DNA from 2 places in the Exiguobacterium sp. SH31 genome. Region 1 is predicted to be linked to the other one. Evidence: riboswitches for the same ligand, from Rfam matches in the RefSeq annotation. Region 1 holds a riboswitch; the other holds the start of a gene.
The links. A riboswitch is a leader RNA that binds a small molecule or an ion and turns the genes downstream of it on or off. The one in region 1 is predicted to bind FMN.
Positions count from the first base shown of each region.

Region 1 (16,361 bases):
TTGACAGTCCCCCTCGTCAATATGTTCGAGCGTCAGACGAAGATGCCGCGTGCCCTTGGCACCCTCGTTTCACTGCTAATCGTCATGAGTCTTGTCAGCGGCGTCATCGCCATCGTCGTCACCCAATTGATCCGTTACTTGACGATCGCGGCCGAAAAACTTCCAGACCAGATCGAGACGTTCACTGCCTACGTGCAGCGTATGTTCAATCAAAAAATCGCCCCGTTCGTCAACGACGCCTACGACAGCATCCAGCGGTTAAACCCTGGTCAAACGACATCGCTCGAAGGTGGCATCACTGAAATCGGCGTCCAACTCGGTGCCGCGATTGGCGTCCTGTCACGAGGTGTCGCCGGGCTCCTGCAAGACATTCTGAGCGCACTCCCGCTCGTCCTGCTCTTGTTCGTCGTCATCGTCCTAGCCTGGTTCTTCATCACGAAAGACTGGCCGTCTTACATGCGTTCGATCGAACGGTTGAACAAACGAAAAGGCTTTAAAGAGTTCGAACTCGTCATGCTCAATTTACGTTCGGCTTTGTTCGGCTATGTCCGGGCCCAACTGACCCTCATTTCCATCACGTTCGGAATCGTCTTGGTCGGGATGTTCATTCTACGTGTCGACAACCCGTTCTCATTCGCCTTGTTAGCCGCATTCTTTGATCTGTTGCCTTACCTCGGTGTCGGGACGCTCTTAGTGCCATGGGCAGCCTACGCCGCCATCTCAGGCGACTGGTTCAGCGCGATTGGCCTTCTCGTGCTCTACATCCTCGTCATCGTCCAACGTAACTTGGCCGAGCCGAAGATCGTCGGCTCTCATATCGGCCTCGATCCGCTCGCGGCTTTGATCTCGATTTTTGTCGGTCTGCAACTGTTCGGTGTCCTCGGTTTCATTTTAGGACCAGTCCTCGCGGTATTGCTGAAAGCACTCTACAACGCCCAAGTATTTCATTACATATGGAAGTTCGTCCTCGGACCGACCCAGACACCAAAAGAGCGATGACCGCGTCATCGCTCTTTTGGCTTCGGTACCGCTACGAACGGTAATCCCTCTGTTTGATGCGGATGCGTCTCTAAGCCTGTCGTCCCGGCCTCATAGGCGGCGACGGCAAGGATGCATGCGTCGATGATATCGTCGACTTTGACGTTCGACATCTTCCACTTCCACGGCGAACTTTTCGAATAGCGCCGCAACAGTTCGATCCGTTCGGCTTCGCCGGCCTCAGTCTTTTTGCTGAACTCGGCCTCATGTCCGGTCATGACGGCGAAACAGACTTCCGGATGCGACTCATACACGTCTTCTGCCGTGATTGTTTGAAACTCACGAATACGCGGCACGAGGTTCCATGCTTGCTTGCTGATTCCTTTTCCAATCAGTTCGCGGCTTCTCACATTGGCGGCTTCATACGTCTGTTCCATCACGACGTCTTGAATCGGCGGTGTGAAGATCGACGACTTCCGTTGCTTCAACCGGGCCCGCATCCACGCGTCACATGTCCGGTCCGGGTTTGAGATCGTCCCGAGATCGTTCGGCATGTCGACGAAGTGCATTGCCCCGTCAATCAATAAATCTTCCAACTGTTCTGAGATGGTCAAACACAGCGAGATGCTATCGTACGTGATTCGCACCCAGCCTCCGCGTGCCCCATCAATTCCTACTCCGACCACGGCGTCCCTCCTGAATCAAAAACAAAACTCCGAGCACCGCACTAAAGACGGATACCCCTAACAACAACTGGCTTGGCCAAGCCGCATAGCCCAGACCTGCGGCGATGGCCAAACCGATCAACATCAATCCGAATTTCAACGCTTCCATCCTTCGAGCATTGACGCGAGCGTCCGTACCATGACACCGGTCGGGCCTTTTGGACCGAGATCACTCGCCGAAGAGCGCTCGCTCGTTCCCGCGATATCGAGATGAAGCCACGGTGTGTCACCGACGAACTCGCCGACGAACGCCCCACCGAAAATCATATGACCGTAACGGCCCGGTGAGTTGTTCAAGTCGGCGACTTCAGATTTCCGAACTTGCTTGATGAACACGTCAAAGTAAGGCATTTGCCAAACGAGCTCATTTGTCGCTCGGCTCGCCGCCTCTAGCGCCTCATAGAGCGAGTCGTCGTTCGTCAGGCAACCAGTCACCTCAGTACCGAGCGCGACGAGCACACCGCCTGTCAGCGTCGCTACATCGATGATTGCTTGCGGGTCGTACGTCTTCGCGAACGTCACCGCGTCGGCAAGAACGAGTCGTCCTTCCGCATCGGTATTGAGCACTTCGATCGTTTTCCCGTTCATCGCCGTAATGACGTCGTCCGGTTTGAACGCGTCTCCTGAAATCATGTTGTCCGTTGACGGGATGACACCGAGCACGTTGACAGCCGGTTTCGTCGTCGCGAGCGTCTCGAACAGACCGAGCACGGTGGCTGCTCCACCCATATCGCCTTTCATCCCGACGATCCCGTCTTTTGGCTTGATCGAGTAACCGCCCGTGTCGAACGTGACACCTTTTCCGACGACGGCAATCGGTGCATCGTCACCGGCACCGTTGTACTCGAGCACGATCAACTTCGGCGGGATTGTTGAACCTTGATTGACGGCGAGCAGCGCACCCATGCCGAGCGCCTCCATCTCTTCTTTCTCGATGATTCGATGGCTGAAACCGTGACGATCGGCTAAGTCGACGGCATAGTCGGCTAATGCCACTGCGTCCAAAATGTTAGCCGGCATCATCGTCAACTTACGAGCGACGTTGACCCCACGCCCGTAAGCGGCACCCGCTTCGACGTCCGCTTCGTTCACGTCTCCTAAAAGTGTGATCGTCACGTCCGGTGTCGCCGACTTCGGCGCCGACTTATATGTAGGATGCTCATACGTCGCCATCTCATACGCTTCGGCGAACAAGCTTGCCACACCTGGTTCAAACGTATCGAGAGCGACCGCAACGTCCGTAAAACCGCGGCCTTTGATTTCTTTCGCGACTTTCCCGAACCAGTTCCGCAAGTTTTCGACGGACGAATCGTTCCGTTGTCCTAAACCTACGAACAACACGCGCTTGATGTTCCCTTCAAACGTCGGCACGATCGACACTTCCCCTGTTTTCGTCGAGATGTCAGCTGACTGGATGAGCGATTTGACGCGCCCGTTGAACAACGTGTCGAGCCCTGCTTCGACGGCGTCGGCCGCCCCGATTCCGACAACAATCGTCTCGTGTGAACCGGTCCAATCTAATTCAGCGAATGTGTACATTTTTGCCACTTCCCTTCTTTATATAAGGTAAGCATAACGAACTTCATCGAAATAATGAAATAGTATGCGCAATCGTCGCTAATTCTTCAAATTCAAAGGCCATCTCCTCGTTGTGACGATGATTTATTTTATGATAGGATAGGAAAGTACGCAATCAGGCATCCCTCGTGCTCGAGGCGAGGCCATTTTGTTCGGTCGAGGCTTCCCCTAGTAGTAGACCGTTGCTACTTTAATCTTCCGGGTTTTCGTTAGTTCCTTTTTCATTTCGGGTAAGAACTAACGAGGTAACCGTCGGAAAGAACACTATTTCTTTGAAGAGAGGGATTACGCTTATGTCACACATTAAAGGTATTGGCGCATCTGCAGGAATCGCAGTTGCGAAAGCATTCGTCATGGAGACACCTTCATTTGACATCCCGACGAACAAAATCGAGGACGTAGCAGCTGAGAAGGCACGCTTCCAAGCAGCCATCGCTCAGTCGAAAACTGAACTCGAAGAGATCCGCCAAATCACGCTCCGTGAACTCGGAGAAGACAAGGCAGAGATCTTCTCGGCTCACTTGCTCATCGTGGAAGACCCAGAGATCGTCTCGCAAGTGAACGAAAAAATTGAAAGCGAACACATGAACGCTGCGAAAGCGCTCGATGAAGTCGCTCAAACGATGATTATGATCTTTGAATCGATGGACAACGAGTACATGCGCGAGCGCGCAGCCGATGTTCGTGACGTCACGAAACGCGTCATGGCCCACATCCTCGGCGTCACGTTCATGACACCTGCTTCAATTTCTGAAGAAGTCATCATCATCGCTGAAGATTTGACACCGTCTGACACGGCTCAGCTCAACCGCAAATACGTCAAAGGGTTCGCAACAAACATCGGCGGTCGTACGTCACACTCGGCCATCATGTCGCGCTCACTTGAAATCCCGGCAGTCGTCGGAACGAAAGTCGCACTCGAAGAAATCAAAAACGGCGACCTCGTCGTCATCGACGGGACAGAAGGAGACGTTTTCGTCAATCCGTCTGAAGAACTCGTCAATGAATACGTCGCAAAACGTGCGTCATTCGAAGCGTACAAAGAAGAGTTGAAGCAACTCGTCAACGAAGAGTCTGTCACGGCAGACGGTCATAAAGTGAAACTCGCTGCGAACATCGGGACACCGAACGACCTCGAAGGCGTTCTTAAAAACGGTTCTGATGCAATCGGTCTTTACCGGACAGAGTTCCTTTACATGGACTCAGAAACGTTCCCGACCGAAGAAGAGCAGTACACAGCATACAAAACAGTAATCGAAGGTATGGAAGGCAAACAAGTCGTCATCCGTACGCTCGACATCGGTGGAGATAAAGAATTGTCTTACCTCGACCTACCGAAAGAAATGAACCCGTTCCTCGGCTATCGCGCCATCCGCCTTTGCCTTGAAGAAACGGACTTGTTCCGCACACAGCTTCGCGCCCTTCTCCGCGCCTCGGCTCACGGTGACCTCGCTATCATGTTCCCAATGATCGCGACACTTGAAGAGTTCCGCGCGGCGAAAGCCCTTCTTCTCGAAGAAGAAGCGAAGTTGAAAGCAGAAGGCGTCGCTGTCGGTAACTACGAAACAGGGATGATGGTCGAAATTCCTTCGACAGCCGTCATGGCGAAACAATTCGCGAAAGAAGTCGACTTCTTCTCTGTCGGCACGAACGACTTGATTCAATACACGATGGCAGCTGACCGCATGAACGAGAAAGTCTCGTACTTGTACCAGCCGTTCAACCCGGCCATCTTGAACCTTCTCCACAACGTCATCACAGAAGCACACAAAGCAGGCAAATGGGTCGGCATGTGTGGCGAGATGGCTGGAGAAGAGCTCGCGATTCCAATCCTGCTCGGACTTGGCCTCGACGAGTTCTCGATGTCGGCTTCAAGCGTCCTTCGCGCACGTAGCCTCGTGAAACGTTTGACGAAAGCTGAAACAGAAGCGATCGTCAACGACGTCCTCAACATGGATACAGCCGAAGAAGTCGTCAACTTCATCAGCCAAAAATTCGATATTAAAGCATAATCAAAAGTGGCTCTCGCAATTTGCGAGAGCCGCTTTTTTTTGCGCTTATTCCGCGCCTTTGTCATCCGTTCTAAAGTCAAGTGCTTCCCCGGCGACGACTGTCTCTCCGAACGGTACGACGACGACTTTGCCGTCCCCGTTCGTCCAAATGATCGGCGTGATGAGCGACGGGACTTTGTCACGAATCAAGTTGAGGTCGACCTCGAGCAGAATATCTCCCGCTTCGACGCGGTCACCTTCTTTGACTTTGGCGACGAACCCTTCCCCTTTCAGATTGACCGTATCAAGACCGACGTGGATGAGAATCTCGCGTCCGTCGTCCGCGAGTAAGCCAATCGCGTGTTTCGTCGGGAAGAACGTCGTGATCTGACCGGTGACCGGTGCCACGACTTGGCCGGAACTCGGCTCAATCGCGAACCCTTCACCCATCATCCGGCCCGAGAAGACTTGATCCGGTACATCGTCAAGCGACAAGATGACACCGGACATCGGTGCGAGGAAGCGATGGTCGGCATGCTCGGCCGCTTCCGGTGTGATGACCGCTTTTTCTTTCGGTTTGTACTCGCCACCTTCGATGATGGCGGCGATTTGCGATTTGAGTGTATCGGACTTCGGTCCGAAGATAGCTTGAATATTATCCCCGACTTCAAGCACACCGGCGGCACCAAGATCTTTCAGCAAGTCTTTGTCAACTTGTTTGACATCGTTCACGGTGACACGGAGTCGTGTGATACAAGCATCAAGATGCTTGATATTCTCAGGACCACCCAGACCGACGAGCACTTCGTACGGAAGGTCATCCCCAACGACAGCCCGTGCGCCTTTTCCTTCGGCGACGACGTCACGACCAGGAACTTTCAAATCGAATTTCGTGATCGCGAAACGGAATCCAAAGTAGTAGACGACCGCGAAGACGAGACCGACTGGAATGACAAGCCACCAAGCTGTTCGGTTCGGTAATACCCCGAACAACAGATAATCGATGAGTCCGCCTGAGAACGTCATCCCGATTTTAACGTTGAGCAAGTGCATCGTCATAAAGGATAGTCCAGCGAATACAGCATGAATACCAAAGAGAAGAGGTGCGACGAAGACGAACGAGAACTCGATTGGTTCTGTGATCCCCGTCAAGAATGAAGTGAGGGCTGCTGAGAAGTAAAGTCCTTCCACGTCTTTACGACGCTCTTTCGGGACCGTATGGTACATGGCGAGACAAGCGGCAGGCAACCCGAACATCATGAACGGGAATTTCCCGGTCATGTACGTCCCAGCTGTGAATTCGACGCCGTCACGAAGCTGGGCGAAGAAGATCCGCTGGTCACCTTGAACGAGGTCTCCCGCCTGGTTCGTATATTCCCCGAACTGGAACCAAAACGGCGAGTACCAAATGTGGTGAAGACCGAAAGGAATCAATGACCGTTCGACCAAACCGAAGACGAATGCGGAAACGGCTACGTTCGCTTCAATAATCGTACTTGAGAACGTATTGATGGCCGTTCCGATCGGCGGCCAGATATAAGCCAGCGCAATCCCGATCACCAAACTGAACGCGGCGGTCGCAATCGGAACGAAACGTTTCCCGGCAAAGAATCCTAAGAAGTCCGGCAACTTGATGTTAAAGTACTTGTTATACGCGAACGCGGCAATCAAACCGGCGATGATACCACCGAATACCCCCATTTGGAGCGTCGGGATACCGAGTACCGATGCATAGGCAGGGTCTCCCTGGGCAATTTCTGCAGTAATCCCGTTCCACGTGCTGATAACTTTGTTCATGATCAAATAACCAACGATAGCAGCTAACCCGGCAACACCGTCTCCGTTGGCCAGCCCAATGGCGACCCCGACGGCGAACAACAGACCTAAATTGGCAAACACGATATCCCCGGCATCGGTCATGACTTGCCAAATGAGGACGAGTGCATCGTTTGCCAAGAAAGGTAACAGCGAAACGAGATCAGGATTTTGGAACGCCGTACCAAATGCAAGTAATAGACCGGCTGCCGGCAAAATCGCAACCGGAAGCATGAGCGCCTTCCCGATCCGCTGCAATACGCCAAACACTTTCTTCCACATCATGGTTCCTCCTTTTGTCAGAATACTTACTTTTCCCCATCTGATACCAGGCTGAAACCGTTTCCCCATACAAAAAAGCCAACCCTTAACGGATTGGCTTAATACTTAGTTTGCTTTCTTTTCGTTACCTGAAGCGATGACCGCTTGCATCTCTGATTTCAATGCATCCGAACGTGGTCCAAAGATCGCTTGAATGTTGTTACCGACTTCAAGGACACCAGCTGCCCCGAGACGTTTCAACTCTTCTTTGTTCACTTGGCTCTTATCTTTCACTTCGACGCGAAGACGTGTGATACATGCGTCAAGGTGTTTGATGTTTTGCGAACCACCGAAACCAACGAGGATATCTTGTGCAAGTTCCGAACCAGTAGCAGTTGATTGCTCAACGACTTCATCTTCACGGCCCGGTGTTTTAAGGTTGAACTTGCGGATTACGAAACGGAATCCGAAGTAGTAAATGACTGCGAACACGAGTCCGACTGGAATGACGAGCCACCATGCTGTCTTCCCTTGAAGGACACCGAAGAGCAAGAAGTCGATCAAACCACCCGAGAACGTCATCCCGATTTTGACGTTCAAGATGTGCATGACCATGAATGAAAGGCCAGCGAAGACTGCGTGTACTGCGAAGAGCAAAGGAGCAACGAACAAGAATGAGAACTCGATCGGCTCAGTGATACCTGTCAAGAACGATGTAAGTGCTGCCGAAGCCAAGAGACCACCGACGACCGCTTTACGCTCAGGACGTGCTTCATGGTACATCGCGAGTGCTGCAGCTGGAAGACCGAACATCATGAACGGGTACTTACCAGTCATGAACGTACCGGCTGTGAGCTCTACACCGTCACGAAGCTGCGCGAAGAAGATCGCTTGGTCACCGCGGACGACGTTACCCGCCGCATCCGTGTATGATCCGAATTCAAACCAGAACGGTGAGTAGAAGATATGGTGAAGACCGAATGGAATCAATGAACGTTCGATTAAACCGAAGACGAACGCCGCGAACGTGCGGTTTTCAGTCAACATGAAGTTTGAGAACGTGTTCAATCCGCCTTGGATTGGTGGCCAGATAACAAGCATAGCAAAACCAGCGACGACAGCCAATACCGCCGTGACGATTGGGACGAAACGCTTACCAGCGAAGAAGCCAAGGAATTGTGGCAATTCGATGTTGAAGTACTTATTGTATGCCCAGGCCGCTATCAGACCGACGATGATACCACCGAAGACACCTGTTTGAAGTGTAGGGATACCAAGGACTGACGCGTATGCCGGGTCACCTTGTGCGATGATCTCAGGTGTGAGTTCGAGCCAAACACCCATGACTTTGTTCATGATGAGGAACCCGACGATGGCTGCGAGTCCGGCAACGCCGTCCCCTGCTAAACCGATCGCGACACCGACTGCGAATAAGAGTGCTAAGTTCGAGAAGATAATGCCGCCTGCTTGCTCCATGAGCTGAGCAAACTTGACAACGCCTGCGTTCGTCAACCAACCAGCGCGTGACGTAAGCGTCGGGTTTTGCATCGCGTTACCGAATGCGAGAAGAAGACCAGCTGCCGGCAAGATGGCTACAGGAAGCATAAGCGCTTTACCGACTTTTTGAAGAACACCAAAAATCTGCTTAAACATGATAAATCCTCCTTTTGAATTGTTTGTGCTGAAACCGAACGTAGATGTCAGACAACCGACGTATCTAAACGTTTTCATAATGAACGTTTATAAAAACAGAAACAGGCATGAATAAGGTATAGAACGTAGACTTCTCCTCAATAGAGAAATCGTAGCCGTTCCACTCCTTACTCATGCCTGATCGAATCAGTAACACGTAAGATACGTGGTATCAGTTATCTACTTGTAGTCAGTCGCTGGAGATGCATCGTCAAATATGTCGCTTCACCTCGTGGGACAGGACGCTTCAATTCGCGTTCCATGATACCCATCAGCTCCCAAGCAGTACTATAGCATAGCGGATATTCTTCACGCAATACCTTTTCAATTTTTTGTGGGGCCTCGACCGTCTCACCCGTCGCAACCCGCTCAACAGCGTATCTTAAGTGACGAAGTAAGCGCTTATAATCGAGTGAAGTCCGATCCATTTTGACGTTCAAACGACTCTCAATCGTCTGAACAATCTGTCCGATGATTTGGTTGTGCCGGTTCACTTCGAGGACATTTTTAAACGTCGTCGCCGAATGGATATGGAGCGCGATGAATCCGACCTCGGCATCAGGAAGCAACACATCGAGGCGCTCATGGATCATATCGACGATTCGTTCGGCGAGCACGAACTCGTTCGGATAGAGCGATTCGGTCTCGAGCAAGAACGGATTCGTCACTTCCATCCCCTGTTCAATCCGTTTCATCGTAAAGAACAAGTGATCCGTCAGGCCGATATGGATATGTTGATCGACTTTTTTTCCCGTATTGCTCTCGATGAAGCCGACGATGTCTTGCATGAAGGCGAGGAAGTCTTCATCGACGTGCTTCACGAGTTCACGATACTGCGACTGCTCTTCTTTATCCGTCAATTGATATACTTTCTCCGGGACGCTGGCCGGGTCGACGAGATCGCCCGCTTTCTTGCCGAAGCCAATCCCCTTCCCAAGCAGAATGACTTCCGGATCCGCATCATGTTGACAGATGACGACGCTATTATTCAACACTTTTTTGATCGTATACATCGGTAATGTCATTCGTATCGCATCCCTTACTCATTAAATCGTTATCTTATCTAGTATATCGGTTCAGCTTCTAAAAAAGTAGGCGGAAACCAAAAAAAGACGAACATTTCTGTCGTCTTTAAAACATCGAGTAACCGCTCTTACGCAAGTACCGGATGGTGACCCCTGCCAAGATGGCACCGAGCAATCCGAATCCGAGCATAAAAATGTCGAGAAACTGCAGACCGAGCAGACGCTCATAGACGTTCGCGAGCGCGGTCGATGTTTCCGTGACGTAGCTTGACAGCTTGACGTTGTCGATCATCATGATGACGAAAATCGGATAGATGAACACAAGCGTCCACGTCTTTTTGAGCAGCATATTCAAAATGAACCCGATGCTGAAGAAGATGACTAAATATAAAATCGCGCCAATGACGGCTTGGATGATGTGCATGTGATTGCCCCCTTTTCCCGTTGTCTATTATACCGAAAAGAAATCCGCTTGGTCAAAGAAGTTCACTGAATCGTTGACATGAAAAAACAGCCCGTTCAAATGAACAGGCTGCTCGTCGGCTCAACCGAATCAGAATTTACCTTTTTTAAGGACGAGACCGTATTTTTTGAGCTCGATAAAGTGTTTGTTGTCGATGACTTTCTTCATAAATGAAGCGTTACGACCGAAGATCTTTTTGCCCATGACGATTCCGATTCCATCGTTATGACCAAGTGACGCGACCGTCCCTTTGCTCTCATACGTGAACTTCGAAGTCGACTTACCGTTGATGAGTGCAGCGATGTTTTTCGCCACGTTGTGCGCTTGTTGCGTCGCGATTTGCGCCGTCGGCGGGTACGGACGGTTCGAGACAGGATCCATGACAGCTGAGCAGTCACCGATGATGAAGACGTTATCGTGACCAGGGGCACGGTTGTCCGCCTCGACCATAACACGGTTACGGACCGCTTCGAAGCCAGACTTCTCAACGATCGGGCTACCGCTGACGCCGCCTGTCCAAAGGATCGTGTTCGCTGCGATCGTCTCTGTCGTCTCACCTTTGAGTGGACCGAACGTGACGACACCTGGCTCTACACCTTTGATGCCGTTGCCGAGTTTCATCTCGACGCCGTTACGCTCGAGCCATTTTTGCGCATACGTCGTGAGTTCCGGGTCGAACCCTGGAAGAACCGTTGGCGCTGCCTCGATGTTAACGATGCGGACCGCTTCACGGGGAACATCGTACTGTTTGCAAAGTTCAGGGACACGGTTGACGAGCTCACCGAGGAACTCGATACCTGTGAATCCGGCACCACCGACGACGATCGTGACGAATGAACGGTCAGATGATCCGTTCGTCTTGTATTGTGCGAACGAGTACTCAATATGTTCTTTAATTTTACGAACGCTGTTGAGCGAGTTGATCGTCATCGCGTTCTCTTTAAGGCCCGGGATACCGAACGTTTCCGGTACGCCACCGAGGGCGAAGACGACGTAATCGTACTCGACAGTCGATCCGTCTTCGAGCATCACTTGTTTAGCTGTAGTATCGACGCGATCGACGATCCCTTTGACAAATTTAACGCGTGACGCATTGACGACGTCGTTAATGTAGACACGAGCCTGCTCAGGCTTCATCGTTCCAGCCGCCGGCTCATGAAGCCAAGTCGTTTGGTAATGGTAATCGTGTTTGTTGATCAACGTGATGTTTGCATCTCCAGCCGCAAGCGTCTTCTGAAGGTTTACTGCCGTGATGAGTCCACCGAAACCTGCGCCGAGGATAACAATGTTAGGTCGTTTCATGTTCATTTCCACCTTATTTTAAAAGTTTTGTTTTCCTGAACAACTATGTTGTGTGTTTTTTCACATAGACGTTCACAATAAAGCCTAATTCTTGTTCAACCAATGTTCACAATTGCTTCCCGTTCATTGTACGACGTTTAATCCGTTTTCTCAATGAAAAAGCTTATCTTCTTGAATTTTTTTCGAAAGTATTGCATCTTTGTACTGAATGGATTTAGTTCACGTTAGACCATATAATAGAAGTACACGCTTCATGAGGAGGAATTCGATGAAATCGACGAAAGATGTAGTCATTATCGGTGGTGGTCCAATCGGACTGTTCACCGCATTTTATGCAGGTATGCGCCAACTCGATGCGACGTTGATCGAAAGCTTGCCGCAACTAGGCGGGCAATTATCGACGCTCTATCCAGAGAAATATATTTATGACATCGCCGGCTTCCCGAAAGTGAAGGCCCAAGATCTAGTCGACCAACTGAAAGCGCAAGCCGATCAGTTCGAACAAGATTATCGCCTTGGCGAGACGGTCGAAACGGTCGAGCGACTCGAAGACGGTACGTTCCACATCTCGACGAACAAGGACGAGTACCATACGAAAGCGATCATCATCACAGCCGGCAACGGCGCGTTCGCCGCACGTCCGCTCGGACTGGACGGTTGTGAAGATTATGCGAACCTTCATTACTTCGTCGACAGCATGGAGAAATTCCGCGACCGTCGCGTCATGATTGCCGGCGGCGGCGACTCGGCCGTTGACTGGGCACTCATGCTCGAAGGTATCGCCAAAGAAGTCCATATCGTCCACCGTCGTGACCGCTTCCGGGCTCACGAGCATACGGTCGAACAAATGAAGGCCTCGACGATCAACGTCTGGACGCCTTATAATATCGAATCGCTCTCAGGTGCGACGCATATCGAGTCGGTCGAACTGACGGACAAAGACGGCGCATCGAAGTTCGTCGACATCGACGACTTGATTTGTAACTACGGATTCGTCTCATCGCTCGGCCCGATCAAAAACTGGGGCATGGAGTTTGAGAAAAACACGATCCGTGTCGACTCACGAATGGAGACCACAGTCGCAGGCATCTTCGCTTGCGGTGACATCGCCACGTATGAAGGCAAAGTGAAATTGATCGCGACCGGCTTCGGTGAAGCACCGATCGCCGTCAACCAAGTGAAGCAGCTCGTCGACCCGACAGCGCGTCACCCACAACATTCAACCTCGGTATTTGCCGGGAAATAAAGACTGGCCTCTCATCTGCGAGATGAGAGGCCGTTTTTTCATTTGCGGATCGTCTGAATGATGACACGGTCGATCCAATCATCGAGTTGCGTGAACACGAAGCCAGCTTTTTTCGCCTCGGCGTTCGACATGTAGTAGTCGACGTCCGTATCGTACGGGGACGACTCCCCATCCTTGATGATTTGGACCGGTTTCCCGACGTGCTGCCCGATTCGTTCCATGAGCGCACCTAGCGAGATGAGGCCGTCGCTCGCGGCGTTGAACGGCCCCCTCACATCGGCACGGCCGACCCATTCCAAGAAAGCTGCCGCCTCGAAACTCGAGATGAATCCCATCAACGCCTCCGGGTGATGTAATACGATCGGTTCTTCGTTCCGAACCGCGTCGACATAAAATTTTAACCGGTCGGTGTAATCATCCGGCCCTAGGACGATCGGCAAACGCACCGTCGTGACCGGGAACGAGGCCCGATGGAAGAAGTACGATTCGGCCTCTCGTTTCCCTTGTCCGTAATCGTGTTCCGCGTCGAGGTGATATTCATGATGGAGCGGATTGAAGTCACTCTCTTTTAAAGCTGCCTCTGGAGCATAGACGGACATCGTCGACGTGAGCACATATTTCCCGACCCGGTCCATGAAGGCATCTGTCGCGATCTTCGCCTGATACGGATTGAAACAAATATTGTCGTAGACGAGGTCATACTCGTTGCGTGCGAGGTCTTTCATCGTCGCGACCGACTGACGGTCGCCTTTAATGGAGCGGATGCCTTCCGCTTCCGGCACTTGCAGCTGTCCGCGTGTGACAATCGTCACGTCGTCCCCGGCTTCAGCGAGCCGCAGTGCGAGCCGTTTCCCAAAGTAACGTGAGCCACCAAAAATCAACACTTTCCTCATCACTCCTACCCCCTTCTCATCCTTCTTCCACCAATATTCCCGTTCATTTCCTCTCATTAACATACTCACCAAAAAAGGTTGCCGAACATGTCGGCAACCCGTCTATCATTTAGCAATCCCCGGGCGTGCCGGCGTTCGCCGCCGTCCGGAAACTCGAGCCGCAACCGCACGTCGCGATCGCATTCGGATTTTTGATCGTGAAGCCGCCACCGAGCATCGACTGCTTATAGTCGATTTCGAGCCCGTCGACGACACCGTGATCAGCTTCGGCGACGATGACGCGGACGTCATGATGGTCGAACTGAACATCCTTGTCCGTCTTGTCTTCATCGAACCCCATCCCGTAGGATAGGCCGGTACACCCACCACCTTGGACTTTAATGCGTAAGAACTGGGCTTCAGGGCGTTCGGTCTGTTTCATCATATCGATGACTTGTAGTGCGGCTGGTTCTGTCAAATGAATCATCTGAACTCCTCCTCATTTATCTTCACTTCAAGTCAACTGACTTGTGATTTTGTGAAATATCTTGTATAACTAAACTGTAACAAAAAAAATTAAATCGTTCCATCTTCGGGGCAGGGTGAAATTCCCGACCGGCGGTATTGAAGACAAGATCTTCTCAGCCCGTGAGCGAGCAAGGCGTTGCTTGCTGATTTCGTGAGATTCGAAAGCCGACAGTAAAGTCTGGATGGGAGAAGATGGCGGCATCCGACCGATATTCGGATGTTTTCTTTGGCGTGGGCATTCCTACGTGAGAAAACATCTATTTCGTATGCGCGTAAACTCTCCCGATTGTATGATGCAATCGGGTTTTTCTATGCGACGGGTGCCATTCATCAAGGAGCGACAAAAGGAGAGATTTTGATGAAAACAACGCGCAACAAACGATTGACAACACTGGTGACGCTATCGATGCTCGGGGCAATTTCATTCGTCCTCATGCTCTTTAACTTCCCGCTGCCTTTCCTGCCACCCTTCCTAAAAGTGGATTTCAGTGACATCCCAGCGCTCGTCGCCGGAATCGTCTTCTCGCCACTAGCAGGCGTCGTGGTCGTCGCTCTAAAAAACGTCCTCTACTATGTCTTTAACGGTGGCGGCGTTCCGGTCGGTGAAGTCGCGAACTTCTTTGCAGGTGTCGCATTCATGTATCCGGTCGCTTGGTTCTACCATAAACGTAAAACGAATAAAGCGCTCGCTTCAGGCCTCGTGGCAGGTACGATCACGATGGCGCTCAGCTTGGCGATTTTGAACTACCTACTCATCTTACCAGCTTACGCGTTCTTCTTCGGAATGGCCGAGATGGCCGATCCGGCAGTCAAGACGAACCTCGTCCTGTACGGTATCTTACCGTTCAACTTGATTAAGGCATTATTGATCACCGCCTTGTTCGTCCCGCTCTTCCTGAAGTTGAAGCCGTGGATCGAACGTCAACAAATGCAACTGCAAGCTTAATACACAAGCACCCAAAGGAACTTCTCCCTTGGGTGCTTTTTTCGATGCGGATAGTTAAATGAACGAACAAGAGCACCCACCGCAGTGAGCGCTCTTGTTTGTGAATAACGATTAGAGAAGAAGACCAGCGAGAGTCGCTGACATCAAGTTCGCAAGCGTACCTGCGAGAATCGCGAGGACACCCATACGTGCGATGTCGTTACGACGGTTCGGAGCCATACCACCAAGACCACCGAGAAGGATAGCGAGTGATGAGATGTTGGCGAATCCACAGAGTGCGAACGCGATCATCGCTTCTGTACGAGCTGACAAATCACCTGAACCGATGATCGGTGCGAACTCAGAGAAGGCAACGAATTCGTTCAAGACGAGTTTTTGTCCAAGGAAGCTACCGAATTGTACGGCATCTGCCCATGGCACACCGATGACGAACGCGAGCGGTGCAAACACATAACCGAGAATCAATTGAAGTGAGAGACCGTCAAAGCCGAACAAGCCACCGATTCCACCGAGGATCAAGTTGACGAGTGCGATCAATGAAACGAAGGCAAGAAGCATCGCACCGACATTCAATGCGAGGAACAAACCGTCTGACGCACCGCGAGCGGCCGCATCGACGAAGTTTGCTGCTTTATCTTCTTCATCTTCAGCAATTTCGATATCATCATCCGGAGTTTCTGTTTCAGGAACAATGATTTTTGCAAACATCAAACCGGCAGGCGCGGCCATGAAGCTCGCGGCGAGCAAGTACTCGAGCGGAACACCGAGTGCGGCATATCCAGCAAGTACCGAACCGGCAACTGATGCGAGACCACCAACCATGACGGCAAACAATTCTGATTGTGTCATTGTTGGAAGGTAAGGCTTGATGACGAGCGGTGCTTCCGTTTGACCGACGAAGATGTTCGCCGTCGCTGAAAGCGATTCTTTACGTGACGT
Region 1 covers NZ_LYTG01000024.1:7,205-23,565, forward strand. Annotated here, with positions in the region: gene ytvI (sporulation integral membrane protein YtvI) at 1-999, shown strand, start outside; gene A6395_RS03525 (DUF429 domain-containing protein) at 1,005-1,664, opposite strand; gene A6395_RS15945 (hypothetical protein) at 1,645-1,803, opposite strand; gene A6395_RS03530 (leucyl aminopeptidase) at 1,800-3,242, opposite strand; gene ptsP (phosphoenolpyruvate--protein phosphotransferase) at 3,575-5,293, shown strand; partial or broken gene ptsG (glucose-specific PTS transporter subunit IIBC) at 5,432-7,369, opposite strand; partial or broken gene ptsG (glucose-specific PTS transporter subunit IIBC) at 7,502-9,001, opposite strand; gene glcT (glucose PTS transporter transcription antiterminator GlcT) at 9,217-10,065, opposite strand; gene A6395_RS03555 (YuiB family protein) at 10,172-10,489, opposite strand; gene A6395_RS03560 (NAD(P)/FAD-dependent oxidoreductase) at 10,619-11,830, opposite strand; gene A6395_RS03565 (NAD(P)/FAD-dependent oxidoreductase) at 12,099-13,076, shown strand; gene A6395_RS03570 (Rossmann-fold NAD(P)-binding domain-containing protein) at 13,115-13,969, opposite strand; gene A6395_RS03575 (HesB/IscA family protein) at 14,079-14,435, opposite strand; FMN riboswitch at 14,533-14,674, shown strand; gene A6395_RS03580 (ECF transporter S component) at 14,835-15,422, shown strand; gene A6395_RS03585 (NupC/NupG family nucleoside CNT transporter) at 15,534-16,361, opposite strand, start outside.

Region 2 (16,361 bases), on a different contig from region 1:
AATAAGGCGGCGACCGGCTCGACGACGGCCGACAGCTGTCCGTAGAAAAAACTCTTTCGTCGTGACATCCCGTCCCTCCTTAACGGCAGCGCCACCGCCACGCCTTCTGGAAAGTTTTGAATCCCGATCCCGATCGCGAGCGCGATGGCACCCGTCAACGAGGCCGATGGAAAGTCAGCCGCGACCGCCCCAAACGCGACCCCGATCGCTAGCCCTTCCGGTATGTTGTGCAACGTGATGGCTAAGACGAGCAACGTGCTGCGCTTTCGTTTGAACGGGCCGATCCCTTCCGCCTCACTGAGCGGGGAAGTCGGATGCAGGTGCGGAATCAGTTGATCGATGCCCCATAAAAAGAATCCGCCCATTAAAAAGCCGACCGCGGCCGGGAACCAGGCCGGCCAAGCGTCCTGTCCTGCCATCTCGATCGCCGGCGCGAGCAGCGACCAAAAACTGGCGGCAATCATCACCCCGCCGGCAAATCCGAGCATCCCGTCCATCAGCCGTTGATTGATCGATTTCGTCGTGAACACGACAGCCGCCCCGAGCGCCGTCATGCCCCATGTGAACAACGTCCCGAGCAAGGCCTGCATGGTCGGACTCAGTTGAGCCACCCCGTCCCACATCGCCATCGCCTCCCCTTAAGCTTTGTATGCGCGCCCTATTCTTTTCCCGTCGTCCCTGCGTCGCTAATCCCGATTTGAACAATCAAAAAAAGAGGAGAGCGACGTCGCTCTCCTCCGTTACAATTCTATTTAAAATGTGCGCATCAAGTTCGCCATCTCGATTGCCGCTGTCGCTGCTTCCCAGCCTTTGTTTCCGGCTTTCGTACCGGCCCGCTCGATCGCTTGTTCGATCGTCTCTGTCGTCAAGACGCCGAAGATGACCGGCACTTCCGACTGGTAGCTCGCTTGGGCGACACCTTTCGCTGCTTCGCTACAGACGTAGTCGAAGTGCGGCGTCGCCCCGCGGATGACCGCTCCGAGCGTGATGACGGCGTCATACTTCTTGCTCATCGCCATCTTTTTGGCGACGAGTGGAAGTTCGAACGCGCCCGGGACGAACGCGATCTCGACGTCGTCTTGCTCGATGCCGTGGCGCTTCAGCGCATCCTTCGCCCCGTCGAGCAAGCGCATCGTGATCAAATCGTTGAACCGTCCGACGACGATCCCGATTTTCAAGCCTTTACCAACCAAGTTACCTTCAAATGTATGCAACATTATTCTTCTCCTCCAAAATGATTCATTTTTTGTTGTTTCGTTAAGCGATAGCGTTCATTCTCGGCGTGCTCCCCGACGATGATCGGGACGCGTTCGACGACGGTGATGCCGCACGCCTCCAAGGCGTCGACTTTCTCCGGGTTGTTCGTCATGAGCCGCACGTTCTTGACACCAAGGTCACGCAACATGCCCGCGCTCACCCGGTAGTCACGCAAGTCGGCATGCAACCCGAGCGCGACGTTCGCCTCGACCGTGTCGAGCCCTTGCTCCTGCAGTTCATACGCCTTCAATTTATTCAGTAAACCGATGCCGCGCCCTTCTTGACGCATGTAGAGCACGACGCCGCCCTCTTCTTCAATTTTAGCGAGTGACGCATCAAGTTGCGGACCGCAGTCGCAGCGGTAAGAGCCGAACACGTCACCGGTCAGACATTCCGAATGGATGCGGACGAACGGTGCATGTTCAAGTTCGCCTTTGATGAGCGCGACGTGCTCGTCGCGGTCAAGGACGTTTCGATAACCGATCAGGCGAAACTCACCCTTAGCCGAGGGGAGATTGACGTCCGCCTCTCGTTCGACGAGGTCCGTCTCCATATAGCGGACGAGCTCCTCGATCGTGATAAATTTCAAGTCGTGCCGTTCCGCGACGTGGACAAGGTCCGGCACTCGAGCCATCTCGCCGTCTTCACGGATGATCTCGCAAATGACGGCGACCGGCTCACTCCCTGACAGTCGAGCTAGATCGACCGACGCTTCGGTGTGGCCGCGCCGCACCGAGACGCCGCCTTTTTTCGCGATGAGCGGGAAGATGTGTCCCGGCCGTTGAAAATCGGCCGGACGCGCGTTCGCATTGGCCAGCTCGCGGACCGTGTGGGCCCGTTCGCTCGCCGAGATGCCCGTCGTCGAGTCGACATGGTCGACACTGACGGTGAACGCCGTCCCGTGTGGATCGGTGCTGTTGTCGACCATCGGCGACAAGTCGAGCCGGACGGCGACTTCTTCCGCCAGGGCGGCACAGACGAGCCCTTTCCCTTCCGTGATGAGGAAGTTCATCGTCTCGGCCGTCATCTTATCGGCGAGGACGACGAAATCACCTTCGTTCTCCCGGTCCTCGTCATCGACGACGATGATCGGACGCCCCATCTTCAAATCTTCGATTGCTTGTTCGATTGTGTGAAACATCACCATCCCGCCTTTCCGTATCCCATCGACGCAAGTGATTCGAGCGTCATGTCTTTTTGATTCACTAGCTTTTCCATATATTTAGCCAACATATCGCATTCCAAATTGACCTTATCCCCAGCCTGCTTCATCCCGAGCACCGTCTCACTGTACGTGTGCGGGATGAGCGACAGCGTGAAGCCGCGTTCAGTGACCTCATACACCGTCAAGCTCGTCCCGTCGACCGAGATCGAACCTTTAGGGACGATGAAACGGAGTAGCGACGGCTCGCAACTGATATCGATGTAGACCGCGTTCGCGAGCGGACGCTTCTTGACGATGCGCCCGACCCCGTCGACGTGTCCCGAGACGAAGTGACCGCCGAAGCGACCGTTCGCCGGCATCGCCCGCTCGAGGTTGACGTCCGTTCCAGGGCGGACCCCATCTAGACTGGACGCTTTGAGCGTCTCCGGCATGACGTCGACGGCAAAACTCGTTTGATCAAACGCCGTCACGGTCAGGCAAATCCCGTTCACCGAGATGCTATCGCCGAGCTTCACGTCTTCTAACACGATCTTGCCCGCGAGCGTGAGCCGTAGCGACGGCCCGTTCCGCTTCACGGCTTTCACACTGCCGATTTCTTCAACGATTCCCGTGAACATCGGACTCCCCCTTTCTCATGACGAGCTTGATGTCGGTACCGACCGTCTCGACCGAGCCGACCGCGAAGCGCTCGATCGCATCTAACGGTCCGGTTTGGCTCGAGCGATAGACGCCTCGGTTCCCACCGAACACGCGCGGTGACTGATACATGACCCATTCGTCGACGTATTGTCCGTCAAAGAGTGACGTCACGAGCGTCGGTCCCGCCTCGATGAGCAAACGGCCGACGCCGCGACCATGCAAGTCACGAAGGACGTTGTCGAGTGTCGAATAGTCGGCAAGCTCGATACCGTTTCGCGCGAGCTCGGTCCGTTTCACTTCATCATCAGACAGCGTATAGACGAGCACCGGCACATCTTTCGCGCTCCGGACGAGCTGACTCGAGAGCGGTAAGCGGAGCTCGCGGTCGAGGACGACCCGAAGCGGCTGACGTGTCGGCGTGTCGAGCCGGACGGTCAAGGCCGGGTCGTCGGCGAGCACGGTCCCGATTCCAGTCAAGACGGCATCGACCGTCGCCCGTAGTTCGTGGACATCACGTCTCGCTTCAGTCCCGGTCACCCACTGGCTCTCACCCGCCTCGAGCGCGACTTTCCCGTCTAGGCTCGTCGCCGTCTTCAATACGACGTACGGCCGTTTCGTCTCAAGCGAACGTAGGAACGCCGGATTGAGCGCACGGGCCTCGGCTTCGAGCAGACCGACTTCGACGTCGATCCCCGCCGCCTTCAACCGGGCGACACCTTTCCCTGCGACGAGCGGGTTCGGATCCTTCATCGCGATGACGGCGCGCTTGATGCCCGACTCGATTAGCAAGTCGGCACATGGCGGTGTCTTCCCGTAGTGCGAGCACGGCTCGAGCGTGACGTAAATCGTCGCACCGTATGCGGACGCACCGGCCATCCGAATGGCGTGCACTTCGGCGTGCGGTTCACCGGCCTTCAAGTGGGCACCGAATCCGACGATGCGACCGTCTTTGACGACGACGGCCCCGACGAGCGGGTTCACACCGGTCTGTCCGGCAGCGGACTTGGCCAATTGGATTGCTTGTTGCATGTACTGTTGCATCGTTCTCCCTCCTTGTTTCGTACAAACAAAAAGACCCTAAGGATGTCCTTAGGGTCTCGGCGGGAGGTCTCAGTCGTCATTTGGCAGGCCAAATAAGCGTTTTCTTTACAGAAAAACGTACGACGAAGCACAGGTCACGAGGACCTGTCTTTTTTCCTTCTCCCATCCAGACTATACTGTCGGCTCTAGAGTCACACTAGATCCACCGTTCGCACACGTGCGCCCGGGTCACGGACTTAGGGCTCGCGCCCATCACCGCCGGTTGGGAATTGCACCCGACCCCGAAGGAATATTTGTTTGTACGCATTTACTTTAGCGCAAAAAAGAATCGAAGGCAAAAATAAAAGTGCAAAAAAGCGCCACTCCGATGAGCAGCGCTTCCAATCAAGCCAAGAACAAGACGACGAGCAAACCGACGATCCAGCAATAGAACGAGAAGTACTTGAGCTCACCCTTCGCCATGATGTGCTGGAACCATTTGAGCGAGATGGCCGTCAGCGCGTACGAGGCGATGAACGCCAAGACGAGCGGACCGAACAGATCACGCGTCGCCGGGTCGGTGAAGAGTGCCGGCCCGTCCAAGATCATCGTCCCGAGACTGACCGGGATGAACAAGAAGAACGAGAACCGGAGCGCCGACTCTTGTTTAATGCCGAGTAACATCGCCATGACGATCGTGGCACCCGAGCGGCTGATCCCTGGGATGAGCGCGACCGCTTGGGCGAGACCGATCAAGATGGCGTCACGTAACGTGATGCCACCGTCGCCTTTATTCCCGCGCATGTTGCGGATGAACCAAAGTGCGACCCCGGTCAAGATTAACGTATAGCCGACCGTCGCGACGCCGCTGAGCGTCTCACCGATCCAATCACCGAATAACACGCCGAGCACGCCGGCCGGTACGGTCGCGACGAGCAAGAGACCGATGAACTTGACGTCGATCATCGTATCCTCGCTGCGGTCTTTCTTAAATAAGAACGTCCACAGACTGACGACGAGGCGGACGACATCTTGGCGATAAATCGTCAAGACGGCGAGGAGCGACGCAAAGTTGACGAAAATCTCGAACGACAGCCCAGGTAATTCGATGTTGAACAGCTCTTGGAAGATGACCAAGTGACCGCTCGACGAGATCGGGATCGGCTCCGTAAACCCTTGGACGAGACCAAGCAGCAAGTAAAATAACCATATTGTCATATCATAATATCCTCTTTTCTCAAATTCGCTCAATGCGGCTATTTTAGCAGAATCACAGTTTCATTGACCACCCTTAAAAAAAATTCGTATATTTTGAAAACTTTTATTGATTAGTCTGAAAATTAAATTTATTATAGAGGAGTACTCAACTGGACAACGGTGATGACCCCATTGTCCAGCTGGGTACATTTTTGTATGGAATTCATATAATTTACCAAATATAAAACTTTTTGTTTACAAATGAACCCATATAATATTAAATTTGTAATATACCTATTACCTTTTTTTTCAATCTCTCATCCGACTTTAGACCTATCACGTCCCATTTTTAACATAAAAAACTTACAAAAGCGCTTATAAATCGTAAAAACTATCCGATAGTATGATTGTAGAAGCACTTTCGTCATCATTGTCGGTTCAGATATGAGTCCATGGAAGGAGGAACCATCATTGAGTCAAACGCTATCCACTAGTACTCATCACTTATCAACCGAACAGCAACGCATGATTCACTGTATTCGTTTGCTCGGGGATTTATTAAAGGAACGTCCTCGTCGCTCTGTCTATCGTCGTTTCGCGATGGAGCAAAACTGGCCGTCTCCCGAATCGATCATTCGACAGTTCGGATCATGGGCCGAGGCACTCGCTATTGCCGGCTATGAATGGCATGGGGAAATCGCCGTTGATTTACCCGATAAAATGCCAAAATATACACGCGATGATATCGTCGAGACGCTTGCCCTCTATTCACGGGACATGGGTTCGATCATCACGCTGAAGAAATATCAAGAATGGCGGAAACTACACCCGAAAGCACCGAGCCATTACCACATCGTCAAGACGTTCGGTTCGTGGCATGACGCCTGCGCCGAAGCCGGACTTGAGGCGAGCGTGACTTACTCGAAGTCAGAGTTGTCGAACGCTCTTCGAGAAGCGATTCATGAGATGGGCTTCTCTCTTTCATTCGAGGCGTACCGAGAATGGGCGAAACGCAACAACAAGCCATCTACGAAAGCGATCTTGCATCGTTACGGGTCTTGGTCCGCTGCCATCCATGCGGTCGAGTCCGACATATTCAGCCAGAAATCATAATCATTCATTCAAAAAGGAGAACCGTTTAACGGTCCTCCTTTTTTTTTCATTGAATTCGTTCGGTCGACGTGTCACGGTAATGGGCGACACGGTCGCGACCGTTAAACTTCGCCCCGACGTACATCGCCCGGTCGGCATGTCGCAACACCGTATCGAGCTCTTCGTACTCATGGATCGTCTCGATGCCGATGCTCGCGGTCACTTGAACCCGGATCCCTTCCGTCCCGAACGGATGTGACCGGAGCGCTTGGCGGATCTTCTCACCGGTCACAATCCCCGCCGCCTCGTTCGTCCTCGGGAACACGAAGACGAACTCTTCGCCGCCGTAACGCGTGACGAGGTCACTGCTCCGGACGAGCCGGTTGAACAGGACCCCCGCTTCAATTAACACTTCGTCCCCGAACGCATGGCCGTACGTATCGTTGATCGATTTAAAATGGTCGAGGTCAACTAAGAAGACCGACAACGGATACGAAGCGACGTCGTTTAGCCGCTCTTTCGTCCAACGTTTCAACGCTCGTTGGTTCGGCAACCCGGTCAACGGATCGGTCAGACTCTCGTGCTGGAGACGATCCCGTTCATCGATCCGCTCGAGTGACCACGATAGCGTCTTGAGCAAACGGTGGATCTCGACCGCGAGTGCCTCATCATAGGCCCCGTTCGCCGTCGTCGAGATCATACAGCTGACCGCGTTCGTCGTGCTCGTCACCGGTTGAATGACGAGCGCGGAATGATGCAGTTCGCTTTGGTTCGCCTGAAGCTCCGGGTGCCACTCGTGGAGCGAATCGTACAGAAAGTATGGCTCGCTCGCGTCACGGTGCCGCTCAAGCGTATACGCATCAGCGACCGCTTCCGCTTTACGCCCCCGCACATCATAAAACGTTTGCTCCCCGTCTCGATTGATTTGAAGCCAACCGCGCTCGACCTCGACGATTTCCCGTAACCCGTTCCAAAACTTTTCAATTAACAACGCTTCGCTGTCGACGCGATAGAGCTGTTCTTTCAACCGCTCGATTTGATCGATCTTCGATTGCGTCTCTTCTGTCTGCGTCGCTTTCGACAACGCCAGCTTTAAAATCGACAAGAGCAGGAATGCTGCCATCAATCCGACATACCCGAACAGTTGGAACGCCTCGAGCGCGACCATCGTGAACAACAGCTCGAGCGAGATGACGAGCCAATCGAACCGTAACAGCCGCCACATGATCGGCAGCGGGATCCGCTCCCCGACCAAGAACCGGGACATGACGAAGCTGAAGCCGAGGACGAGATAAAGGACCGCTAAGAAGCCGAGGAGCGCCGCACCTTGCTCGAGCAAGTGGACGGTCGACCCGATCTCACCTCCAAATGAAAAGTAGACGAGACCCGGGATGACGAGTATCATCGCCTCGATCAACGTGTTGAGCGGATAAAAGTGTAAGAAGCGCCGGCGGCCGACTTTTTTGTTGAACGTCCGTGCCTGGAATGTCAACAACAGCAACTGCCCCATCAAAATTGCCGGGACGAGCCCGTACAAGAAGAACGTCATGAAGACGAACAGCTCGTGGAATGTGAAGTGCAGGTGCCGCCGCTTCAACGGGTTCATGACGAACAAGGCACCGAGCGTGTAGATGAACCAGAAGAACGCCCAATCGAACGTTTCCAGATCGGTCCACGTGTAATAGACGATCCCGATGAAGACGAGCGACCACGAGAGCCAGCTCCTTATGAGATACTTCCGAAACCGCATCGTCTTCCCCCTTTTCTTGTAACATTCTTTAATAGTATGAAGGGTTTTGGAGAAACATTCCAGTCGTTGTTTGAAAGTTGTGACAATGAAAAAACCGTGGCGTGCGCCACGGTCTGTCCGTTATTTCGCTTTCAAATAAGAAATGCCGATCGAGCCGGACCCGGTGTGGGCCCCGAGCAGCGGCGCGAGCGTGTCGACGCGGATCGGCACCTTGTCGCCGAGTTCCCGTTTCCACGACTCCGCAAGCTCTGGCACGTTCCCGTGGAAGATCGAGACGTCCGTGCATTCGCCTGACTCGATCGCCGCCCGGATGACCTCGAACAAGTGGGCTTGCGCCTTTTTATACGTCCGTACGGTCTGATACGGGACGATGAGCCCGTCCTCGAAGCGGAGCACCGGCTTCAGCTGCAGCATGTTGCCGATGAGCGCTTTTGATTTCGAGATGCGTCCACCTTTTTGCATTTGCGTCAAATTTTGAATCGTCAGTTCGATCCGGACGTCCTCGACGCGCTGTTTCATGTACGCCTCGACGTCATCAAGGGCGTCTCCGCGCTCGACGCGCTCGATCAGTTCCTCGAGCAACAGACCCATCGTATAAATACCCGACCGTGAATCGATGGCGAGCAGCTTGAACTCGGCGATCTCGGCCCCTTGGATCGACGCCGAGTACGTGCCGCTCAAGTCAGACGACAGGTGGACGGCGATGCCCATGTCATACTTCGGCTTCAACTCTTCATACAGCGTGGCGAAATCCCCGATTGCCGGTTGGCTCGTCGAGACGCGCTCGCCGGCATCGATCCAGTCGTACACCGTCTCGGCGTCGACTTCGATGCCGTCTTTATAAGGTTGATCGCCCTTGACGACGTAAAGCGGGACGATATGGATGTCTGGATGGTGTTTAATTGAATCTGGCAGGACGACCGTGCTGTCCGTAATGTAGGCAATTTTCATCTGAGCCTCTCCTTTAAAAACATAATTAGTACCTGGTAGTATTATTTTATCACAGGTGAAACGGTTTCACTAATTTTTCAAAAAATGTGTCCGTCTTCGTCAAACGTTCAAACCTCCCAGGTCCACAATCCGCCCGAAACGGGTAAAAGATAACATGGACAAAGGAGGCGCTTTTTTATGATTCGAATCGAGAACGTCAATAAAATTTACAAGACCGGTGATATCGAGACGGCCGCCTTGAAAGAGGTCGATTTGACGATCAATGACGGAGCGTTCGTCGTCATCCTCGGCCCGAGCGGCAGTGGCAAGAGTACACTCTTGAACGTCATCAGCGGGCTTGATACGGTCACGTCCGGGAACATCACGTTCGATGACACCGTCTTGACCGACTTGTCCCCGGAACAGATGACGGCGTTTCGGCGCGACCATCTCGGCTTCATCTTCCAACAATACAATCTGCTCCAAAACTTGACCGTCTACGAAAATATCCAGATTGGGGCCGACCTGTCACAGCAACCGCTCGGTATCGACGAGCTGTTAGAGCAGGTCGGGCTGACGGCCGCGCGTGACAAGTACCCGTACCAACTGTCCGGCGGTGAGCAGCAACGTGTCTCGGTCGCCCGGAGTCTCGCCAAAAACCCGTCGATCATCTTTTGCGATGAACCGACCGGCTCGCTCGACGAGGACAATTCGAAGAAAGTGCTCGAGCTGCTCGAGCGATTGAACACGACGTACGGCAAGACCGTCGTCGTCATCACCCACAACACCGGCATCAGCGCCATGGCCGACGACGTCATCAAGATGAACTCGGGACGCATCGTCGAACTGACGCACAACCCGGTCCGACAAGCCGCGCGCGACATCGATTGGGGTTAGGAGGTTTCGACCATGCTGTATAAAAACGTTTTGAAGACGCTCGTCGGCAAATGGATGCAGCTCGTCGCCATCGCCGTCATCATCGTCATGAGCTCGCTCACCTATACGATGATGTTCTACGGCATCAGCGGGATCGAGGTCCCGACCGAGGACTATTTGGCGTCGTCGAACCAAGAGGACTTCGCCGTCGAGATGCTCAACCGTGTCACCGCAGACGAAGCGAACGACCCCGAAATCGCCTCCCTCGTCGCCTCGGGCACGTATACGCTCGCCGACTTGAAACAGGTCGACCCGGAGCGCTTCGACGACTTGATCGGCGCCCGGATCGACGCGGTCGAGTCCGTCATGCCCGAGGCGACACTCGAACTTCGCGAATCCAAACTGATCACTTATCCATTAGCCGGCAGTGAACATCGGGGGCTCGTCTTAAAAGAAACAATGACAATCAATCAGTCTTACCTCGAAGCAGGATCGCGTCCGACAACCGACGACGAGGTCGCGCTCAACGCCAAATACGCCGAGAAGAACGGGATCGAGGTCGGTGACACGATCGACCTCGGCACGCCGTTCACGGTGAGCGGTTTCGTCTTGTTCCCGGACTATACGCTCCCGCTGTTCGATGAGAACTTCTTCAATCTCGACGCCGGGACGCAGACGCTCCTGCTCATGACGGACGAGGCGTATGAAGCGATCGTCGGCACGGAGTCGTTCCGGCTCTCAGGCGTCACGGACGGCGCGATCGACACAGCCGAGCTCCCGTTCGTCGTCTCGGTCATGGAGACGGAGAATATTATGCGCAGCGGGGCCATCTATAGTGAGATCTCGTCCGGGAAAGCGATGGCGCTCGGACTTAGCCTATTCATCGTCTCGATCGCCGTCATCATCGTCGCCATTCTCATCTCGAACATGCTCGAGGCCGAACGCGGTCAGATCGGGCTGTTGAAAGCGATCGGCTACAATCGGCGCCAGATCTCAACCCCCTACTTAGTGCTGATCTTGGTGTTCGCGACGCTCATGCTCGTCATCGGGTACTTCCTCGGCCTCTACTTCGCCGACCCGCTCAAAAACCTGTACCTCGACTTCTATCTGTTGCCATCGATCACGATCGCTCAAAACCCACTCGTCTTTTTGACCGCCGTCTTCGTCCCGCTCGTCTTCTTCGGCATCGTCGCCGGTGCCGTCATCTACAAGCTTATGGGCGAGAGCGCGCTCGCACTGTTATCACCGCGCGACAACATATCACTCAATCGGCTCAGCCGGCTCGTCAGCCGAATGCTAAGCCGGGCCAGCGGGAAAACGAAGTTCAAATATTTATACGCCGTCAAAAGCACGGGCAGCTTCATCATCTTCTTCCTCGGTATCTTGTTCTCGACGCTGCTCATCGTGTTCGCACTCATGATGAACGGGGCCGTCGACCGGATGACGGTCGGCGGATTGAACGACGTCGACTATGCGTATGAGGCGTACGCGAACACGGAATCGCCGCCAATGCTCGTCGACGGTCAGGAACCGTTCCTCGCCTATCCGTTCGCGTTCGTCGAGGATCAACTCGTCACCCTTAAGGGCTTGAGCGACGACAACACGCTCTACCGGTTGCAAGACCGGGACGGGAACGAATTGACCCCTGCAACCGATGGCGTCATCGTCACCGAACCGCTCGCCTTAAAACAAAGTTTTGACGTCGACGACGTCATCACAATCGAGCTCGACGGAGAGACGTTATCGTACCCGATCCTCGGCATCGCCGACGACTTCACGGGTGACGTCGTCTATTTACCGATTGAAATGCTCAGCAACGAACTGACAGACGGCACTTCGAGCGACTTGTTCAACGGCGTCTATGCCAGTGAACGTCCGGACGAGTCGGTGTATCCGACGATTCTGTCGCGCGACGGCTTGATCGAACAGTCCGAGTCGATCAACGAGTATATGAATTTAATGATGAACGTCATGATCGGCGGCTCCGCCTTGATCGCCTTCAGCATCTTGTTCGTCTTGACCGCGCTCACGGTCGAGAAGAACTATTACGTCATCTCGCTCCTCAAAGTGATGGGGTATAATCGACGTGAGGTCCGCTCGATGATCCTCGACAGCTATTTCGTCTACGCGCTCATCTCGGCACTCCTGAGCATCCCGATCGCCCTCGTCGTCCTCCGTATCATCATCGTCGTCTTCGCCGAGGACTACGGGCTCGTCTTGCCGCTCGAGTTTGAATGGATATACGTGCTCTATACGGTCGGGGCCGTCACGCTCTTGTTCTTCGTCAGCACGTTCGTCAGCCGGCGCAAGATCGATCAAATCCCGCTCCAAGAAGTGTTGAAGACATATCAAGAATAACTTTGCTCGAAATAGGGCATAATAAGAGAAGAGACTAGGCCTCTCGCTTGAGGGGCCTAACTATTTGCAGAAGAGGATGATTCTAATGAACCGTACACAAGTGTTACTCGCCATCCCAGGAAACTGGCCATCGGCCGAGGCCGTGAGCGAAAAAATCAGTTTACATAGCGAAGGCTATACGATGGCCGGTCTGTTGCTGTTAGAAGACGAGACCGGAAAAGCGTTCACCGTCGAAGTCGTCGAACGCGACCCGGCGCTCGCCGAGGCGATGATTCACGCCAGCACGAGCGGCTTCACACCGAAAATCGCCAAAGGACTTACGCGTCACACACATATCGTCTATTTGATCGGCGACGTCAATGATGTGACAGACATCGCCGCGGCCCGTCGCGGGGCGAACGCCCTGTTGAACGCCGGCGGACTCGGTGTCATGGTCGAGACGGCAGGCGTCGCTTATTCGAAAGACGAATGGCAAGCGTCGAAAGAAGAAGACCTCGCCCTCGACTACTCGCTCCTCACCGCCATCACGGAAGAAGAGACGGCGTACGTGTCGTGGGGCATGAAAGCGTTCGGCCATGCCGACGTCGCCGTACCAGAAACACTCGAGATCGAAGACGCGATCCACGTCATCCATTCGTTCAACTTCCATTTGATCGCAGGCGGATCGATGTTCGGTGACGGCGACAGCTTCACGTTCGAGGACGGCAAGACGTTCACGGTCGAGATGGGCGAAGACGAGCGCACGTCAATCGACAACTTGCTCCATAACCCGTTCGGCTTGATCTACCTCGTACCACAAATTGCAGAATGACATGTCAATCGATTAATTTGGACCCACATCCAGATTGATCGATTTTTTGATATCGCTCGTCCTTCCGGCGCCCACGCTTTCCGCAGGCAATCCCGGAGCCGCATCGCGACTCGCGTCGCTGCTGGGTCTCCGTCGGATTGCATTCCTGCAGGGGTCGGGGCGCCATCGGACGAGCAACAAAAAGGTACTGTACAACTAATCGAACAGCTAATAGCCGAATGGAAAATCATCCGTGTCGGAAACGGGCCATCTACTCGCTACCAGCCCCTAAAGTAAACAAGAGCTCACAGATCATTCGTCTGTGAGCTCTTGTTGTTTCGGCATGTCGAGCGGCATAAAGTAATGGTCGCACCCTTCCCACTCGAGCTGTTCGCTCAAAATATCGAACGACGTCCGGAAGAACGCCTGCACGTCTCTCGTTTCCCCTACGTTCTCAAGAGATAAAAAGAACTCGCTCTTGCCGGCATCATAATAGGCGTCTTGCGGTTTGAGCCGCTCCGTCCCGATCTCCGTGTACTGGAACGGGTAAGGCAAGATGAAGAACGTCGGAATATCGACCGCTTCATCACCGAGCCAAAACCCGAACTCGACCATGTGCTCGTCAAACGCTGCCTTCTCGATGACTTTATCTTCCGGGAACGGCTCAGGCCGTCCATAGACGATGAGCGACGACACGTCAAACGTTCCCCAAAACAGGCCTGGCTTCACTTTCCGACAGCGGAGCGGTGCGAGAAATGCCGTTTGCTCCCGCGCGGCGTATTGAAACAGACGGATGCCTCGTTGCGCCGCCATAGCGTCATAGGCGAGCGGTGTCTCGTCCCGGTCCAGATAACGTAACTCCCGCATCTCTTGCGTTCTCGGATTGAGGGCGACCGAGACGCCGTTTGCGCGCAGGGCACCCATGATTTCTTCATAGTACGTACTGATCGACTTGCCTGCTTCGAGCGGGAATACCGACGTGTCGGCACCGACTTGGACTCTGATATGAGATTGAAAGACATCGACGTCGAGTTGTAGCCACGTCTCCCCTTGCACGAGCGGGCCAGTCGAAAAGCCGCTCAGCGCAACGGGCAACGTGACGTGTGTCCATTGTGGCTCTTGCGGAGCCAAAGCCAACTTGATTTTCCCCAAGATTTGCGACAGCAAATGGAGCGTGAGCTTTGTCTCAGCCCATTCCGAGTGGCGTATCATCTCCATCACACATTCCTCCGTTCCTTCGTTGCAAAAGTGACAGAATCACTTCATTAATTCCCGTTACATCATCACGACAATCAAAAAAATCCACAGACACACGTCTGTGGATTTACTTTCTCATCTCTTGGAGCCGTTCGAGTTGGTGGGTCAACTCACCGATTGGCACGAACCGGGCCCGGCGGAGCATCTCTTTGCCGTCGATGAAGAACAAGATGACCGGTACGGTGAAGATCGAATAGGCGCCGGCGATATCCGGCACCTCGTCCGAGTCGACCGCGACCGCTTCGATGTCAGGAAAATGCGTCAACATGTCCTCGACTTGCGGCTTGAGCGAGTGACAGACGCTGCATCCCGGATGCGAGACATAGACGAGCAACTGCTCCGCCTCGGCGACCCGTTCGTTCAACATCGAAAGTGTGTTCACAGCCTCCATGCTGTCTCCCCCTTTCAACTTAAGCGTCGAGCCAAAGCACACCGACCGTCTCAAAGCCGGCATGGACCGCAATCGACGGACAGAAACGTGTCTTCACGACATCAATCTCCGGCAATTTCGCTTGGATGAGCGCGACGAGGTTGTCTTGCATCTCTGGCGCGAGCGCCGTCTGTACGAAGACACGGTTGTTATGGATCCCATTCGCCGCATGAAGACGTTCGAGTTCGGTGACCATCTCAACGTACGCTTTTTTGATCGAACGCACTTTTTTGAACGGGATGACTTTCCCAGATTCGTCGAGCGTGATGATCGGTTTGATGTTCAAGATGTTCGCGAGGAACATCTCACCTGATGACACACGTCCGCCCCGGCGCATCGTCTCCATGTTCCCGATGATCATGAAGAAGTTTTTCTTGTCACGCCACGCTTCGAGAAGAGCGACGATTTCCTCGACCGATTTGCCTTCTGCCTCGGCAGCGAGACCGAGACGGACGAGCTCTTGCTGCGCCTCGAGCGCTGCGTGCGAGTCGACCGTGTAAACTTTAAATCCAGCCGCCTCAGCCGCTGCACTCGAGTTTTTGACGGTGCTGCTCAGTCCGTTTGAACAGTGGACGGCGATGGCGCAATCGTACCCTTCTTCTTTTAAGCGCTCGTAACGCGAGATGAAGTCACCAAAAATCGGTTGCGACGTCTTCGCTTCTTTCTTTTGGTCGATCATGTAGCGGTGCAATTCCTCAATCGAGAGGTCGACTTCACTGTAGCCGCTCCCGTCGACGATCAATTGGATCGGGACGATCTCGACGCCGAGCTGGGCGGCCTCCTCTTTCGAGAAGTTGGCCATACTATCGGTGATCCATGCAATTTTTGTCATAACAAATAGTCCTCCAGTAGTCGTTCAATTTTTTCCTCTTTCATTATAACCCATTTCCCCCGCCACTTCCCCGAAGAAAAAAGCAGAACGATTGCGGAATCGTCCTGCTCCCGTTCATTTTGTCGAAATCAGTTTCGTGTGGGCGAATTCATCGTGCGGAAGTTCGAGGTCTTTATTCGACTTCATCTGTTGAAGCGCACGAAGAAGTGGTAGACCAAGCGTCGCCGGATAAACGACGTCCTTGTAGAGCGTCCGTTTCATGACTTGCTCGAAGGAAAGCGGTCGACCGTCTTGGCTCACGACTTTAATGCCGACGATTTTGTCGCCGATCGTCTGCCCGTCCCGGTTCAGCAAGAAGTAGGCTTCTCCTGCGATGGAGACGAGTGTCGGTAAGTAATAATTTTTTACTTCTTTACCCGGCCAAATTTTTTTACGGATTGTTTTTTCCACGAGTTTCGCGGGTGCTTCCAATAGGACTTTATCGATTCGACTTGCTACAGCGCGTTTCCAGATTGGGACTGCCACGTTCATCATCCTTTCATTTCGTTTCCTAGCCTTTAGATTCCTCTTTTGGCTTGGCTTGAAACGCTGAAAACGGACAACCTGACCGCGCGAACAAGTTCGGCGTCACAATCTTGTCATCATAGTGTCGATGAAAGACGTGGGTCGAGGCCGGTGACAGCGGCGGGATGAGCCAACTCCACTGTCCGGTCACGTCACGACCGGCGTCCGTCTCATTTTTCTCGAACCGTTTAAATTGTTTCGCCG
Region 2 covers NZ_LYTG01000029.1:125,490-141,850, forward strand. Annotated here, with positions in the region: gene A6395_RS04705 (ZIP family metal transporter) at 1-623, opposite strand, end outside; gene ribH (6,7-dimethyl-8-ribityllumazine synthase) at 753-1,217, opposite strand; gene A6395_RS04715 (bifunctional 3,4-dihydroxy-2-butanone-4-phosphate synthase/GTP cyclohydrolase II) at 1,217-2,398, opposite strand; gene ribE (riboflavin synthase) at 2,398-3,039, opposite strand; gene ribD (bifunctional diaminohydroxyphosphoribosylaminopyrimidine deaminase/5-amino-6-(5-phosphoribosylamino)uracil reductase RibD) at 3,020-4,102, opposite strand; FMN riboswitch at 4,253-4,395, opposite strand; gene A6395_RS04730 (undecaprenyl-diphosphate phosphatase) at 4,487-5,299, opposite strand; gene A6395_RS04735 (homing endonuclease associated repeat-containing protein) at 5,750-6,391, shown strand; gene A6395_RS04740 (GGDEF domain-containing protein) at 6,438-8,120, opposite strand; gene A6395_RS04745 (DegV family protein) at 8,241-9,071, opposite strand; gene A6395_RS04750 (ABC transporter ATP-binding protein) at 9,249-9,947, shown strand; gene A6395_RS04755 (ABC transporter permease) at 9,960-12,284, shown strand; gene A6395_RS04760 (DUF4261 domain-containing protein) at 12,370-13,095, shown strand; gene A6395_RS04765 (DUF5996 family protein) at 13,387-14,292, opposite strand; gene A6395_RS04770 (thioredoxin family protein) at 14,399-14,722, opposite strand; gene A6395_RS04775 (DegV family protein) at 14,742-15,593, opposite strand; gene A6395_RS04780 (RDD family protein) at 15,708-16,124, opposite strand; gene A6395_RS04785 (nitric oxide synthase oxygenase) at 16,144-16,361, opposite strand, start outside.
Region 2: linked by a shared signal. The riboswitch ahead of ribD (bifunctional diaminohydroxyphosphoribosylaminopyrimidine deaminase/5-amino-6-(5-phosphoribosylamino)uracil reductase RibD) and the one ahead of A6395_RS03580 (ECF transporter S component) in region 1 are both predicted to bind FMN.